2 linked regions of the Diaphorobacter ruginosibacter genome follow. The protein of the gene in region 1 interacts with the protein of each later gene in a pairwise test. Links are inferred from orthologs where the notes say so. Each region holds a gene or a part of one and is shown on either strand. Other genes may lie near its edges.

Evidence for each region.
Region 2: the proteins of H9K76_RS22080 (region 1) and H9K76_RS03115 interact in binary tests that used the Escherichia coli proteins (3 or more experiments, as listed by UniProt). The link is inferred for Diaphorobacter ruginosibacter from one-to-one orthologs.

What each region holds. Positions count from the first base shown.
Region 1 is NZ_CP060714.1:4,902,625-4,908,962, forward strand. The notes cover bases 2,091-4,799. They hold H9K76_RS22080 (PTS sugar transporter subunit IIA), read left to right. Parts: upstream 2,091-3,065; coding sequence 3,066-3,533; downstream 3,534-4,799. Other genes in these bases: H9K76_RS23545 (phosphoribosylaminoimidazolesuccinocarboxamide synthase), read right to left, coding at 2,091-2,149; hpf (ribosome hibernation-promoting factor, HPF/YfiA family), read left to right, coding at 2,519-2,875; hprK (HPr(Ser) kinase/phosphatase), read left to right, coding at 3,625-4,581; fur (ferric iron uptake transcriptional regulator), read right to left, coding at 4,697-4,799. Also shown: trxA (thioredoxin), read left to right, coding at 1-179; more of H9K76_RS23545, read right to left, coding at 1,229-2,090; more of fur, read right to left, coding at 4,800-5,128; H9K76_RS22095 (outer membrane protein assembly factor BamE), read left to right, coding at 5,206-5,781; dapB (4-hydroxy-tetrahydrodipicolinate reductase), read left to right, coding at 5,932-6,338. UniProt on the Escherichia coli protein: Seems to have a role in regulating nitrogen assimilation.
Region 2 is NZ_CP060714.1:655,844-662,787, reverse strand. What follows is about bases 2,097-5,411. They hold H9K76_RS03115 (sensor histidine kinase), read right to left. Parts: upstream 5,036-5,411; coding sequence 2,297-5,035; downstream 2,097-2,296. Other genes in these bases: kdpB (potassium-transporting ATPase subunit KdpB), read right to left, coding at 5,054-5,411; cobF (precorrin-6A synthase (deacetylating)), read left to right, coding at 2,097-2,321. Outside these bases: precorrin-6y C5,15-methyltransferase (decarboxylating) subunit CbiE, read left to right, coding at 1-185; H9K76_RS03130 (cobalamin biosynthesis protein), read left to right, coding at 167-664; cobM (precorrin-4 C(11)-methyltransferase), read left to right, coding at 661-1,491; more of cobF, read left to right, coding at 1,488-2,096; more of kdpB, read right to left, coding at 5,412-6,944. UniProt on the Escherichia coli protein: Member of the two-component regulatory system KdpD/KdpE involved in the regulation of the kdp operon. KdpD may function as a membrane-associated protein kinase that phosphorylates KdpE in response to environmental signals.

The sequences.
Region 1 (6,338 bases):
TGCTGGACATCCTCATGCGCGACAAGACCTGGAATGGCGATGCGGCGCGCAAGCTGTACATCGCCATCCTCGAGCTCATCGAGCCGCCGAAGGTCAAGGTGGCCGATGGCCAGATCCCGCCCGAGGACCCAACTGTCGCCACCTACCGCCGTCGCCTCTCCAGCGTGGTGCTGAGCTGAGCGCGAGGTGGCGGGGTCGATGTGGCGGCGCGGCCCGTGACGGATGACGCCCCCGCACGGGGCCGGCGCCTGTGGTTGCGCGGCGCCTTGTATGGCGGGATAGGCGGGCTGATGCTGCTTTCCGGCTGCGCGAGCGTGCCACGGCCCGATGCACTCATCACCGGCCGCGCGTTCTCGCTCCAGCGGCTCTACATCCCACCCGATGCCGTGTTCGAGGCGGTGCTGCTCGATGTCACGAACGAGGGAGAAGCACCGGTCGCGCTCGGGCGCCAGCGGCTCGAGCCCGCGGGCCAGGCACCGTTCGATCTGGCCATCCCCTTTCGCAAGGAGCAGGTGCAGCGCAACGGCAAGTACGTGGTGCAGGCGCAGGTCACGCTCTACAACGAGCTGATTTTCTACACGCCGGGCGTGAATCCGGTCATGCAGGACCCCGCGTTCCAGCGGGTGGACGTGATGCTGGAGCCCTACGTGCGCACCGATGCCACGGTCAATGCAGCGATTCCCTTCGCGCAGACCCACTGGCGGCTGTTGAGCGTGGGAGAGAATGCCGTGACGCCCGTGGCTCCGGCGGCAGAAGGCGCGGTTCCGGCCTTCCTCCAGTTCCAGCCGGCGGCAGGGAAATTCCCCGCAGGCGAATCGCAGGGCGATTTCGTCGGTTCGGGCGGCTGCAACCGATTTCTTGGAACCTACAGGGTGCAGGGCAAGTCGCTGCGGCTGCAACTGACCCGAACGTCGATCCGCCTGTGCCTGGATGGCGGAGGCGATGAGCCTGCATTCCTGAGCGCCCTCGCCGAAGCGCGGTCTTTCGTGCAGCGCGGACGCGAACTGGAATTGCAGGATGAGGATGATAAGCCTATTTTGCAGTTGCGTGCGCAGGAGGGGGCATGGCGGGGTTCGAGCCCTATGAGCCGCCGAACTCGCCGCAGTGATTGGGTTGCTGGCTGGTTCAGTTTCTGCTCTGTCCTCAAAAAGACCTCCGCAACAAAAAACCGCCCCGGCCATGCAGCGCGGAGCGGTAGTTCGTCGGAGGTATCTGGCGACCGGACCGGTCAGGCGGTCAAACGTTCCAGCGCTTCACGGTACTTGGCAGCGGTCTTGTCCACCACTTCGCGGGGCAGGCGCGGCGCCGGTGCCGTCTTGTCCCATGGCTTGCCGTTGATGCGCACGGACTCGAGCCAGTCACGCACGAATTGCTTGTCGTAGCTGGGCGGATTGGCGCCGGCCTTGAGCGCCTCCTCGTAGCCTTCGACAGGCCAGTAGCGCGAGCTGTCGGGCGTGAGCACCTCGTCCATCAGCACCAGCTCGCCCTCGGGCGTCAGGCCGAATTCGAACTTGGTGTCGGCAATGATCATGCCCTTCTGCAGGGCGATGGCGGCGGCCTTCTCGTACAGCTCGATGCTCACGTCGCGGATGCGCGTGGCCAGTTCCTCGCCCACGATCTCCACGGTGCGCTCGAATGTGATGTTCTCGTCGTGCTCGCCGGCCGCGGCCTTGGCTGCCGGGGTGTAGATCGACTGGGGCAGCTTGGCTGCGTTGGTCAGGCCCTCGGGCAGCGGCACGCCGCAGACCGAGCGCGATTCCTGGTATTCCTTCCAGCCGCTGCCGGCCAGGTAGCCGCGCACCACGGCTTCCACTGGAATGGGCTTGAGGCGCTTGACGAGCATGGAGCGGCCGGTGACCTGGGGCACTTCGGAGGGTGTCACCACGCTCTCGGGTGCGTCGCCGGTCAGGTGGTTGGGCACCACGCCCTGCAGCTTGTCGAACCAGAACAGCGCCATCTGCGTGAGCAGTTCGCCCTTGCCGGGGATGGGCTCGCCCATGATCACGTCAAAGGCCGACAGGCGGTCGGAGGCCACCATCAGGATGCGATCGTCGCCCACTGCATAGTTGTCGCGCACCTTGCCGCGCGCGAGCAGCGGCAGCGAGGTCAGGGCGGATGTATGCAGAGCGGAAGAGCTAGGCTGGGTCATTGCGGTTTTCAGGCAAACACAAAAGGAAAATCCCGCCGGGCACGCTGGGCCAACGTGCTGTGCCGGGTTGGGACGGGACGTGAGGGATGATTTTACGCCTTGCGCTGCAGGAGTCCGGTTTGCGGGAGGAGGCGGCTCGCGGGGCGGGCGGTGCAAGGTACCACCCCGGACAACTTGGCATTGTGACCGTTTTTTTGCAGCTTGGCATCTGTAACAGGTAACCCGGGTATCCCGGCAGGACACGCGTTGATTTTCACCATCGCGGCGCGCATAGTGAAGCCAACATGAATGCATTCAAGTTCGGCTGTCCCGCCCCCTGATTGCCAGGGAGCAGGGCGATTTCAACCCGTGCGTCACAGGAGACGTTTTATGAACTTGACGATTAGCGGACATCATCTTGAGGTGACCCCCGCGTTGCGCAGCTACGTGACTTCCAAGCTGGAACGCATTACACGGCACTTCGATCAGGTGGTTGATGTCAAGGTGCTGCTGACAGTCGAAAACCAGAAGGAAAAGGACAAGCGGCAGCGAGCGGAATGCAATGTCAGAGTGAAAGGCAGCGATCTTTTTGCGGAATGCGCCCATTTCGACCTGTATGCGGCAGTGGATGAGCTGATCGACAAGCTCGATCGCAAGGTGATGAAGTACAAACAGCGTCTTCAGGATCATCAGCCGGCGGTGCGCCGGGCGACGGCGGAGTTCGCTGTGGCAGCCTCGGCGGCCTGAGCGACAAAAGCCCCGCAAACGCCCTCGAACCACGTATCGCGCGCGACTGATACATAATGCAACCCCATTTATCAGTCGCGCCCACTTCTCTTTATTTCGAGGGTTGGATACGCAACCGCCTTCCAAGGCGGTTTTTTGTTGCTTATAGTAAGTCCTTTAGGGTTTACGCTTGACGCGCATAATTGCCATCATGAATCGTCTTGCTTCCATACTGCCTCCGGCCCAGGTTCTGGTTGGTGTCGACGCCACCAGCAAGAAGCGGGCCTTCGAAGAGGCGGGTTTGCTGTTCGAGAGCCAGCACGGTTTGTCCCGTGCACTGATCACCGACAGCCTCTTCGCCCGAGAACGCCTGGGATCCACGGGGCTTGGACACGGCGTGGCCATTCCCCATGGGCGCATCAAGGGCTTGAAATCGCCCATGGCTGCGGTGTTCCAGCTGGCCCACCCCATCGGTTTCGACGCACCGGACGAGCAGCCGGTCTCATTGCTGATCTTCCTGTTGGTCCCCGAAGCGGCCACGCAGAAGCACCTGGAAATTCTCTCGGAAATCGCCGAATTGCTGAGCGACAGCGCGCTGCGCGAACGCATCAAGACCTGCTCGGACGCGACGGAACTGCACGGCCTGATCGCCGACTGGCGATCGGCGCAAGCGGCCTGATTTCCCTTCCGTGCGCCGGCTCCGGCGCCAGCCGCCGGGTTCCGAGCAAGCCGGGCGGTCCTGATTCCCTAACAAACCAGTCAGGAATAGCGTGAAACCCAATCTTGTCAGTGCCGACGTCCTGTTCGAAGAGTTTCGCAGTTCCCTGAAGCTGGTCTGGGTCGCCGGCCTCGGCGCATCGGCCCGTCGCTTCGACGAAGAGGCGGTGCGTGCGGCCCGCTCGGGCGCCGACCTGGTGGGCTATCTCAACTACATCCACCCCTTCCGTGCCCAGGTCATGGGGGAGCGGGAAATCCGCTACCTTTGCAACGGCACCGAAGACGACTGCAAGCGCCGGGTCGCGCGCATTCTCACGCTCGAGCCGCCCGTGCTGATTCTTGCAGACGACCAGACGGCGCCTGATGCGCTGCTGTCGCTGTGCGAGCGTGCACAGATCCCGCTGTTCGCCACGCATGAGTCGTCGGCCTTCGTGATCGATGTGGTGCGTGCCTATCTCTCCAAGCACTTCGCCACGCGCACCACGCTGCACGGCGTGTTCATGGACATCCTGGGCATGGGCGTGCTGATCACCGGCGAGTCGGGGCTGGGCAAGAGCGAGCTGGGCCTCGAGTTGATCTCGCGCGGCAATGGCCTGGTGGCCGATGATGCGGTCGATCTGTACCGCATCAACCAGACCACGGTCGAGGGCAAGTGCCCCGACCTGCTGCAGAACCTGCTGGAGGTGCGCGGCATCGGCCTGCTCGATATCCGCGCGATCTTCGGCGAGGCGGCGGTGCGCCGCAAGATGCGCCTGAAGCTCATCGTGCACCTGGTGCGCAAGGAAACGCTGGAGCGCGACTACGAGCGCATGCCCTATCAGCCGCTGACCCAGGACGTGCTGGGTGTTCCGGTTCTGAAAGTAGTGATTCAGGTGGTTGCGGGCCGAAACATCGCCGTGCTGGTCGAGGCCGCCGTACGCAACACCATATTGCAACTGCGCGGCATTGATACCTACCAGGAGTTCGTGGAGCGCCACCGCAAGGCCATGGCCAGCGGCGTCCAGCCCTGATCCTGGCCGTCAACGTATTCCAGGCGAGCAACAAAAAAGCGAAGCAGGTGCTTCGCTTTTGTCTTTGGGAGGGAGCCGTTGCCGGTCCCCTGTTCCTTTTGGCGCTCGTGCAGGTTCAACGCCCGGCGTTGGCGCGCTTGGCGCAATCCGAACACTGGCCGTACAGCGACATCGAGTGATCCTGGATCACCCAGCCCTTCTGCTTGGCGATGAGGTTCTGGCGCTTCTCGATCTCCGCGTCGTAGAACTCCTCGACCTTGCCGCAACCGGTGCAGACGAAATGGTCGTGGTGCTGGCCTTCGTTGAGTTCGTAGACGGCCTTGCCGCTTTCGAAATTGCTGCGCAGCAGGATGCCGGCCTGCTCGAATTGCGTGAGCACGCGGTAAACGGTTGCAAGGCCGATGTCGGAACGTTCTTCCAGCAATACGCGGAAAACGTCTTCGGCCGTCATGTGGCGCTGCTGCCCTTTCTGGAAGATGTCGAGGATCTTCAGGCGGGGAAGCGTTGCCTTGAGGCCGGTGCTTTTCAGTTCGTCGATATTCGTCATGACAAGGTCTTTCGTTTGCCTAAGGCGCGTTAAGGCCCGGGGGATTCCAGCCGCTACAATGGGCTGATCATATCCCTATGGCTTTAACCATGTTCGCTCCCGCCCGTTACGGCGTCCGTTGTGGCGCAATCGTTTTGCTCAGTGCCGGGCTGGCCGCTTGCGGTAGCTTTGACAGCGCAAGCCATCGTCTGGCCAGCGCCATCACACCATACAAGATCGATGTTGTGCAAGGAAATTTCGTCTCCAGGGAACAGGTCGAGGCGCTCAAGCCCGGCATGGGCCGCCAGCAGGTCAAGGAGATCCTTGGCACGCCCCTGGTCACGCCGCTCTTCCACAATGATCGCTGGGAATACGTCTTCACGCTCAAGCGTCCCGGCATCGAGCAGCAGACCCGCAAGCTGACCGTGTTCTTCAAGGATGACGTGCTCGATCGCTACGAAGGCGACGAGATGCCGACCGAGGCCGATTTCGTTTCTTCGCTGGCATCCAAGGCCTCGAAGAACAAGGTGCCGAACCTGGAAGCCACGGAAGACCAGCTCAAGCGCTACGCGCCCAAGCCCGATGCACCCGTCTCCGTGGTCGACAATCCCGGCAACGAGGCTCCATCGGCACCGCTGCCCGCCAGCTACCCGCCGCTGGAAGCGCGCAAGTAATCCGGCAGAGCCAGCAGGGCAGGCCGCAACGGCAACCTTTTTCGGGCAATCTTTTCCCCGCTCCTGCCAGGCAGGCGGCACGCATCGGAAGGCCACGGGCCTGCAGCCGGCCGCCCGGGGCGGGAGCAACGACAAAAAGACAGACTATCCATGACCGCTCCTTCACATTCCCGTCGCCGCGTTGCCGTGGCTGGTGCTTCCGGCCGAATGGGCCGCATGCTGATCGAGGCCATCCGCCAGAGTGACGACTGCGTGCTGGCGGGGGCCCTCGACGTTGCGAGCAGCCCGGCCGTCGGCACGGACGCCACGGCGTTCCTTGGCCATGCGAGCGGCGTGCAGATCACGGCCGACCTGCATGCGGGGCTGAAGAACGTGGACGTACTGATCGATTTCACGCGCCCCGAAGGCACGATGAGCCACCTGGCGGTCTGCGAGGAGCTCGGGGTGCAGATGGTGATCGGCACCACCGGCCTCAGCGAAGCCCAGAAGGCCCGCCTCTCCGAAGGCGCCGCGAAGATCAGCATCGTGTTCGCCCCCAACATGAGCGTGGGTGTGAA
Region 2 (6,944 bases), 4.2 Mb from region 1 along the record:
TGCCCGCCGGCTGCCGCCTCGTGGTGAATGCCGTGACGCTGGAAACCCAGGCGCTGCTCGTGCAGTTGCAGGGCGAATGCGGCGGCCAGTTGTTGAAGCTGGAAATTTCCAGTGCCGTGCCGCTGGGCCGCATGCGCAGCTGGGAAACCGCGCGTCCATTGATGCAATGGAGCTGGCAGCCGTGAATGCGATGGCGGACCATGAATGCGTGGTGCTCGGCATCGGCATGCGCGCACAGGCCAAGGCCGCCGTTCTGCAATCACTGTGGATACAGGCAGGGCTCGGCCTGCCCGCGCTGACACGGTTTTGCGCCGTGGCAGTGCTCGATGGCAAGGAAGGCAGTCCGGCGCTTGGGGAGTGGGTCACCCAACTTCCTTTCCACGTGGCCATATTGCCGGTGGCGGCGCACGCGTTACCGGGTCAACCTGTAGTCACCCGTTCCGAAAGGCTGCTGCGGCGTTATGGCACGGGCAGCGTCGCGGAAGCGGTGGCCCTGTCGGCTGCAGCGCCGGCCCCCACACTGCTGCTGCCCCGGCGAGTGGCGGATGACGGCAGCGCCACACTGGCCGCCGCCCTGCGACATCGCCAGAGTGGCCAGATCTATCGTTGTCTGGCGGCAGGATGCGCTCCTGCCGCCACTGAAAGTCAAGGAGTTACGGCATGACCGTTCATTTCATCGGTGCAGGCCCCGGCGCCGCCGACCTGATCACCGTGCGGGGGCGCGACCTCATGGCGCGCTGCCCCGTGTGCCTCTATGCGGGCTCGCTCATTCCACGCGAGCTGCTGGCCCATTGCCCGCCGGGTGCGCGCATCGTGAACACTGCCTCCATGAGCCTGGAACAAATCATGGAAGAAATCTCCGCAGCCGAAGCGCGCGGAGAAGATGTGGCACGTCTGCATTCAGGCGACCTGTCTGTCTGGTCTGCCATGGGCGAGCAATTGCGGCGCCTGCGTGCGCTGGACATCGCCTACACCGTCACGCCGGGCGTACCGTCGTTTGCCGCAGCGGCGGCCACGCTCGGCGCGGAACTGACGCTGCCCGGCCTGTGCCAATCGGTGGTGCTCACACGCACATCGGGCCGCGCCACGGCCATGCCCGAGGGCGAGAACCTCGCGGCGTTCGCGGCCACCGGTGCCGTACTGGCCATTCACCTGTCCATCCACGTCGCCACGAAGGTGCAGGCCGAGCTGCTGCCGCACTACGGTGCGGACTGTCCCGCCGCCATCGTCTGGCGCGCCAGCTGGCCCGATGAAACAGTGGTGCGCACCACGGTGGGCGAGCTCGCGCAGGCGGTCGCCACGAGCATGGAGCGCACGGCCATCATCCTGGTGGGCCGCAGCATTTCCGCACAGGAGTTTGGAGAAAGCCGCCTCTACGCCGCCGACTACGACCGCCGCTACCGCCCTCTCGGCACCGAGCCGCGTTTTCCCGGCAACGGAGCGGCCGTGGACACCGCCACCGATCGCCCGTTACCCGAGGCGCAGGCATGAGCACCACACTGCCGCCCGTGGAACTGACGCTGATCGGCATCGGCACAGGCAACCCTGATCACCTCACGCGCCAGGCGATCAGCGCCATGAACGCTGCTGACCTGATCCTGCTGCCCCACAAGGGCGAGGACAAGGCCGAACTGGCTGCCCTGCGCCAATCGCTGTGCGATGCAGTACTGGCGCCCGGCACGGCGGTGCATATTGCCGGATTCGACATGCCAGTGCGCCGCAGCCAGGGCGACGACTATCTGGTGCAGGTGGATGAATGGCATGCTGCCATCACCATGCGCTGGCAGGCAGCCATGGCCGATGCGCTGGCACGGGGCGCCGTCGACCCGTCCCGGCGGAACGCCCTGCGCGTGGCCCTGCTGGTGTGGGGTGACCCCTCGCTCTACGACAGCACGCTGCGCATTGCCGCCCGCATGCAGCCCGCACCGGTGCGCATCACGGTGGTGGCCGGCATCACCTCCATGCAGGCCCTGACGGCGGCACATGCCATTCCCGTGAACGACATCGGCCAGCCCTTCGTGGTGACCACGGGCCGCCAGTTGCGCGAGCACGGCTGGCCTGCGGGCGTGGATACGCTCATGGTGATGCTCGACGGCCAATGCAGCTTCGCTGTGCTTCCATCCGACGTGGCGCACGACGTCCAGATCTGGTGGGGCGCCTATCTGGGCATGCCGCAGCAACTCCTGGACCATGGACCGCTTGCCGAAGTGGCGGAACGCATCGCTGCGACACGCGCCGCAGCGCGTGCGCGGCATGGCTGGATCATGGACATCTACCTGCTGCGCAGGTCGCCCGCTCACTCCACGTCGGGTTGCGCCTGAACCGGCAGCGCGATCGCAAATACAGCCCCAGGCCCCGGCTCAGCGGAATGCGCCGTCAAGGTGCCGCCATGCGCCTCCACAATGCGCCGCGCCAGTGCCAGTCCCAGGCCGATCCCGGAGATGCTCGATTCGGATACGCCACGCGTGAAAGGCTCGAACAACTCGCTCTCCGCCATCTGGACAGGCAGGCCAGGTCCGCTGTCGGCAATGCTCAGCACCAGTTGCTCCGCACCGTTCACCGTCGACTCGACACGCGCGGCGATGCGCAAAATGGTACCTTCAGGTGTATACCTGCAGGCATTGTCGAGCAGGTTCACAAGCACGCGCTCCATCATCGTCCCATCGATGCTGAGCAGCGGCAGATGCGCAGGCAGATCCGTGCGCACAGGATGGCCCGCAAGCCTGTCACGCAACTGCTGCAAGGCGCTTCCCACCAGCTCCTCGACCGGAATCCACTCGCGTTTAAGATGCACGCCGCCCTGCTGCATACGCGCCATGGCCAACAGATTCTCGACCAGCTGCTGCATGGACTGGGCCTGATTGCGCAACTGCACGAGCATCTCGTGCCCGGGGCCTTGCGGCACATGCGGCAAGGCTGCCTGCGCGGCCCCCAGGATGCTGGTCAGCGGCGTCCGCAGATCGTGCGAGACGGCAGACAAAAGCGTGTTGCGCATGCGCTCGCCCTCCATCACGATCTGTGTCTGCTGCGCCACCTCCACGAAATGCACGCGCTCCAGCGCCAGGGCGATCTGGCTGGCACAGGCCTCCAGCAGGCGCCGCTCCTCCGGCACGTCGAGCCGCGCGGGCGAGCGCATCTCCAGCGCCAGCACGCCGCGCCCCCGCACGGGCGCCTGCAGCGGAACATACAGCGCACTGGCCGCATGCAGCGTATCGGTGCCGCGCCCGGCCATCTGGCCATGCTCCATGCTCCAGCGCGCAAGGCTCACGTCGGGCGTGACCGCACTGCCTGCCACCAGTTGCAGCCGCTCTCCCGGATCAGGCAGCAGCAGCCCTGCACGCGCATCGAACACACCGGACACCGTGCCCAAGGCGATCTCCGCCACCTGCTCCTGCGTGAGCGCCCCCGACAGGTCGCGCGCCAGCCGGGCAAGTGCTCCCACGCGCCGCTCACGCTCGGCCGCCACATGCGCCTCGTGCCGCAGCCGCGCCATCAGCTGGCCGCACACCAGCGCCACACCCAGCATCAAGGCAAAGGTGAACAGGTACTGCGTGTCGGCAATGCTGAACGAGCCTCGCGGCTGCACGAAGAAGAAATCGAAACACAGAACGGCCAGCAGCGCGGCCCACGCGCCGGGCCCGCGTCCCCAGCGCAGCGCGCTCAGGATCACGGTCAGCAGGAACACCATCACCACATTCGCGGGATCGAACACCTGCAGCAGCATTTCCGCGAGCGCGGTGACGGCCAGGCAGGCCAGCGTGGCGCCCACATAGCCCCGCCAGCGCACCGGCTTACGCACCGGCAGCGGCTCGCGCGCCGGGTGCGCCTGGCCCGCATGGCCATTGGCGGCCCCTTGCCCACGCGTGGAGAGCACAAGAACGTCCAGGCTCGAATCGATCTCCGCCACGCGCTCCGGCAGGCTGCGCGCGAACCGGCGCAGCAGCGTCCAGGCGGAGCGCGCGCTCTGCGCCAGCACCAGATGGCTGGCATTGCGCTCCCGCGCGAAGTTCACCAGCGCCAGGGCCACGTCGTCACCGGGAATCGTGGCGGTTTCCGCTCCCAGCCGCACAGCAAGCGCCAGTGTCTTCAGCACCGCCGCCTGTGCGCTGCGCGGCCGGTGCTGCCGGTGGGGTGCATCGACATACACCACCAGCCAGTCGGCATCGAGCCGCCGGGCAAGCCGCGCCACCTGGCGCACCAGCGCATCGTCACCGGCACGTCCGCCCACTCCCACCAGGAGTCGCTCTCGCGTGGGCCAGACGTCGCCGATGGATCGCTCGCGCCGGTAGTCGCGCATGTCCTCGTCCACGCGATCCGCCGTCCTGCGAAGCGCCAGCTCGCGCAGCGCCAGCAGATTGCCGCGCCGGAAGAAATGCCTGGACGCGCGCTCCGCCTGCTCCAGGTGGTAGACCTTGCCCTCCTTGAGACGCCTCAGCAGCTCGTCGGGCGAGATGTCCACCATCACCACTTCATCGGCATCGTCGAAGATGTGGTCGGGCACCGTCTCGCGCACCCGGATGCCGACGATGCCGCCCACCACGTCGTTCAGGCTTTCAAGATGCTGCACATTGAGTGTGGTCCACACGTCGATGCCCGCATCGATCAGTTCCTCCACGTCCTGCCAGCGCTTGGCGTGGCGCGAGCCCGGCACATTGCTGTGCGCCAGTTCATCGAGCAGCAGCACGTCGGGGCGCCGCGCGAGCGCCGCGTCGAGGTCGAACTCCTTGAGCTGCCTGCCCTGGTAGACAACGTCCAGCAACGGCAGTTGCTGTAGCCCGTGCAATTGCTGCGCGGTCTCGGCCCGGCCATGGGTCTCGACCAGCCCCACCACGATGGAGCGCCCCGCCTGCGACTCGCGCTGCGCGGCACCCAGCATCGCGAAGGTCTTCCCGACACCGGCATTGGAGCCGAAGTAGATGCGCAGCTTCCCTCGATGCGCGCTCGCCTGCTCGGCCTGAAGCCGCGCGACGAGCGCGTCCGGATCGGGACGCAGGTCGTCTATCTCCTTGTCGATGTCGTTGGACGTACGGGGCATATCAGCGACAGCGTAGCATCAGACCATCCCGGCGCCCGCCAGCAGCATGTCGATCAGCTTGATGCCGACGAACGGCACGACCAACCCGCCCACGCCATAGATCAGCAGATTGCGGCGCAGCAGTGCCGCCGCGCCCACCGCACGGTACGGCACGCCGCGCAGCGCCAGGGGGATCAGCGCGATGATGATGAGCGCATTGAAGATCACGGCGCTCAGGATGGCCGATTCGGAACTGTGCAATCCCATCACATTGAGCGATGCGAGCTGCGGGTAGGTGCCCACGAAGGCCGCAGGGATGATCGCGAAGTACTTCGCCACGTCGTTGGCCACACTGAACGTGGTGAGCGCCCCGCGCGTCATCAGCATCTGCTTGCCGGTCTCCACCACCTCGATGAGCTTGGTGGGGTTGCTGTCCAGGTCCACCATGTTGCCGGCTTCCTTCGCCGCCTGCGTTCCACTGTTCATCGCGACGGCCACATCGGCCTGCGCGAGCGCTGGCGCATCGTTGGTGCCGTCACCCGTCATGGCCACCAGGCGACCCGCCGCCTGCTGCGAGCGGATGAGCTGCAGCTTGTCCTCGGGCCGCGCCTCGGCCAGGTAATCATCCACACCGGCCTCGGCCGCGATCGCTGCGGCGGTGAGCGGGTTGTCGCCCGTGATCATCACGGTCTTGATGCCCATCCGGCGCAGCTCGGCAAAGCGCTCGCGGATGCCATGCTTGACGATGTCCTTCAGCTCGATCACGCCCATCACACGCGCATTGTCGGCCACCACCAGCGGGGTGCTGCCGCGACGTGCGACCTCTTCGACGAGCTTCTGCACGTCGGGGGGAAACTGGCCGCCCAGTGCCTCCACATGCTTTCTCACCGCATCGGCGGCGCCCTTGCGCAGCGCACGCGGTCCGGTGGCGTCACGCATGTCCACGCCGCTCATGCGTGTCTGCGCGGTGAACGGAACGAAGGTGGCATTCAGGGCACTCAATTCACGCTCGCGCAGGCCATGCCGCTCCTTCGCGAGAACGACCACGCTGCGGCCTTCGGGTGTCTCGTCGGCAAGCGATGCCATCTGTGCAGCATCCGCCAGTTGTGCCGGTGAGATGCCGGAGGCCGGCAGGAAATCGCTGGCCTGGCGATTGCCGAGCGTGATGGTGCCGGTCTTGTCGAGCAGCAGCACGTCGACGTCCCCCGCAGCCTCGACGGCACGGCCCGACGTGGCGATCACGTTCGCCTGCATCATGCGGCTCATGCCTGCCACACCGATGGCCGACAGCAGGCCCCCGATCGTCGTGGGGATCAGGCACACCAGCAGCGCGATCAGCACCGTGAGGCCGACAACGGAGCCCGCTCCGGCCTGCTCCACGGCAAATGCCGAAAACGGCTTGAGCGTGACGATCACCATCATGAACACCAGCGTCAGTCCAACCAGCAGGATCGACAGCGCCAGTTCATTTGGCGTCTTCTGGCGCTTCGCCGACTCGACCATCGAGATCATGCGATCCAGGAAGGATTCGCCGGGATTCACCGTGACCTGCACCACAAGCCAGTCCGAGAGCACGCGCGTGCCGCCCGTCACCGAAGAAAAATCGCCGCCCGCCTCCCGGATCACCGGGGCGGATTCTCCCGTGATGGCGCTTTCATCGACCGATGCGACGCCTTCGAGCACCGTGCCATCGAGCGCGATGGTGTCTCCCGCCTCCACAAGGATCACGGCGCCCGCACGCAGTTCGTTGGCCTGAATCGGCGACCATTGCGCCCCAAAACGTGGCTTGGTGAGCAGCTTGGCCACGGTGTTGCGTTTCATGCCGCGCAGGCTCGCCGCCTGTGCCCGGCTGCGCCCCTCGGCCAGGGCTTCCGCGAAATTGGCGAACAGCACCGTGAACCACAGCCACAGCGCGATCGACAGGATGAAG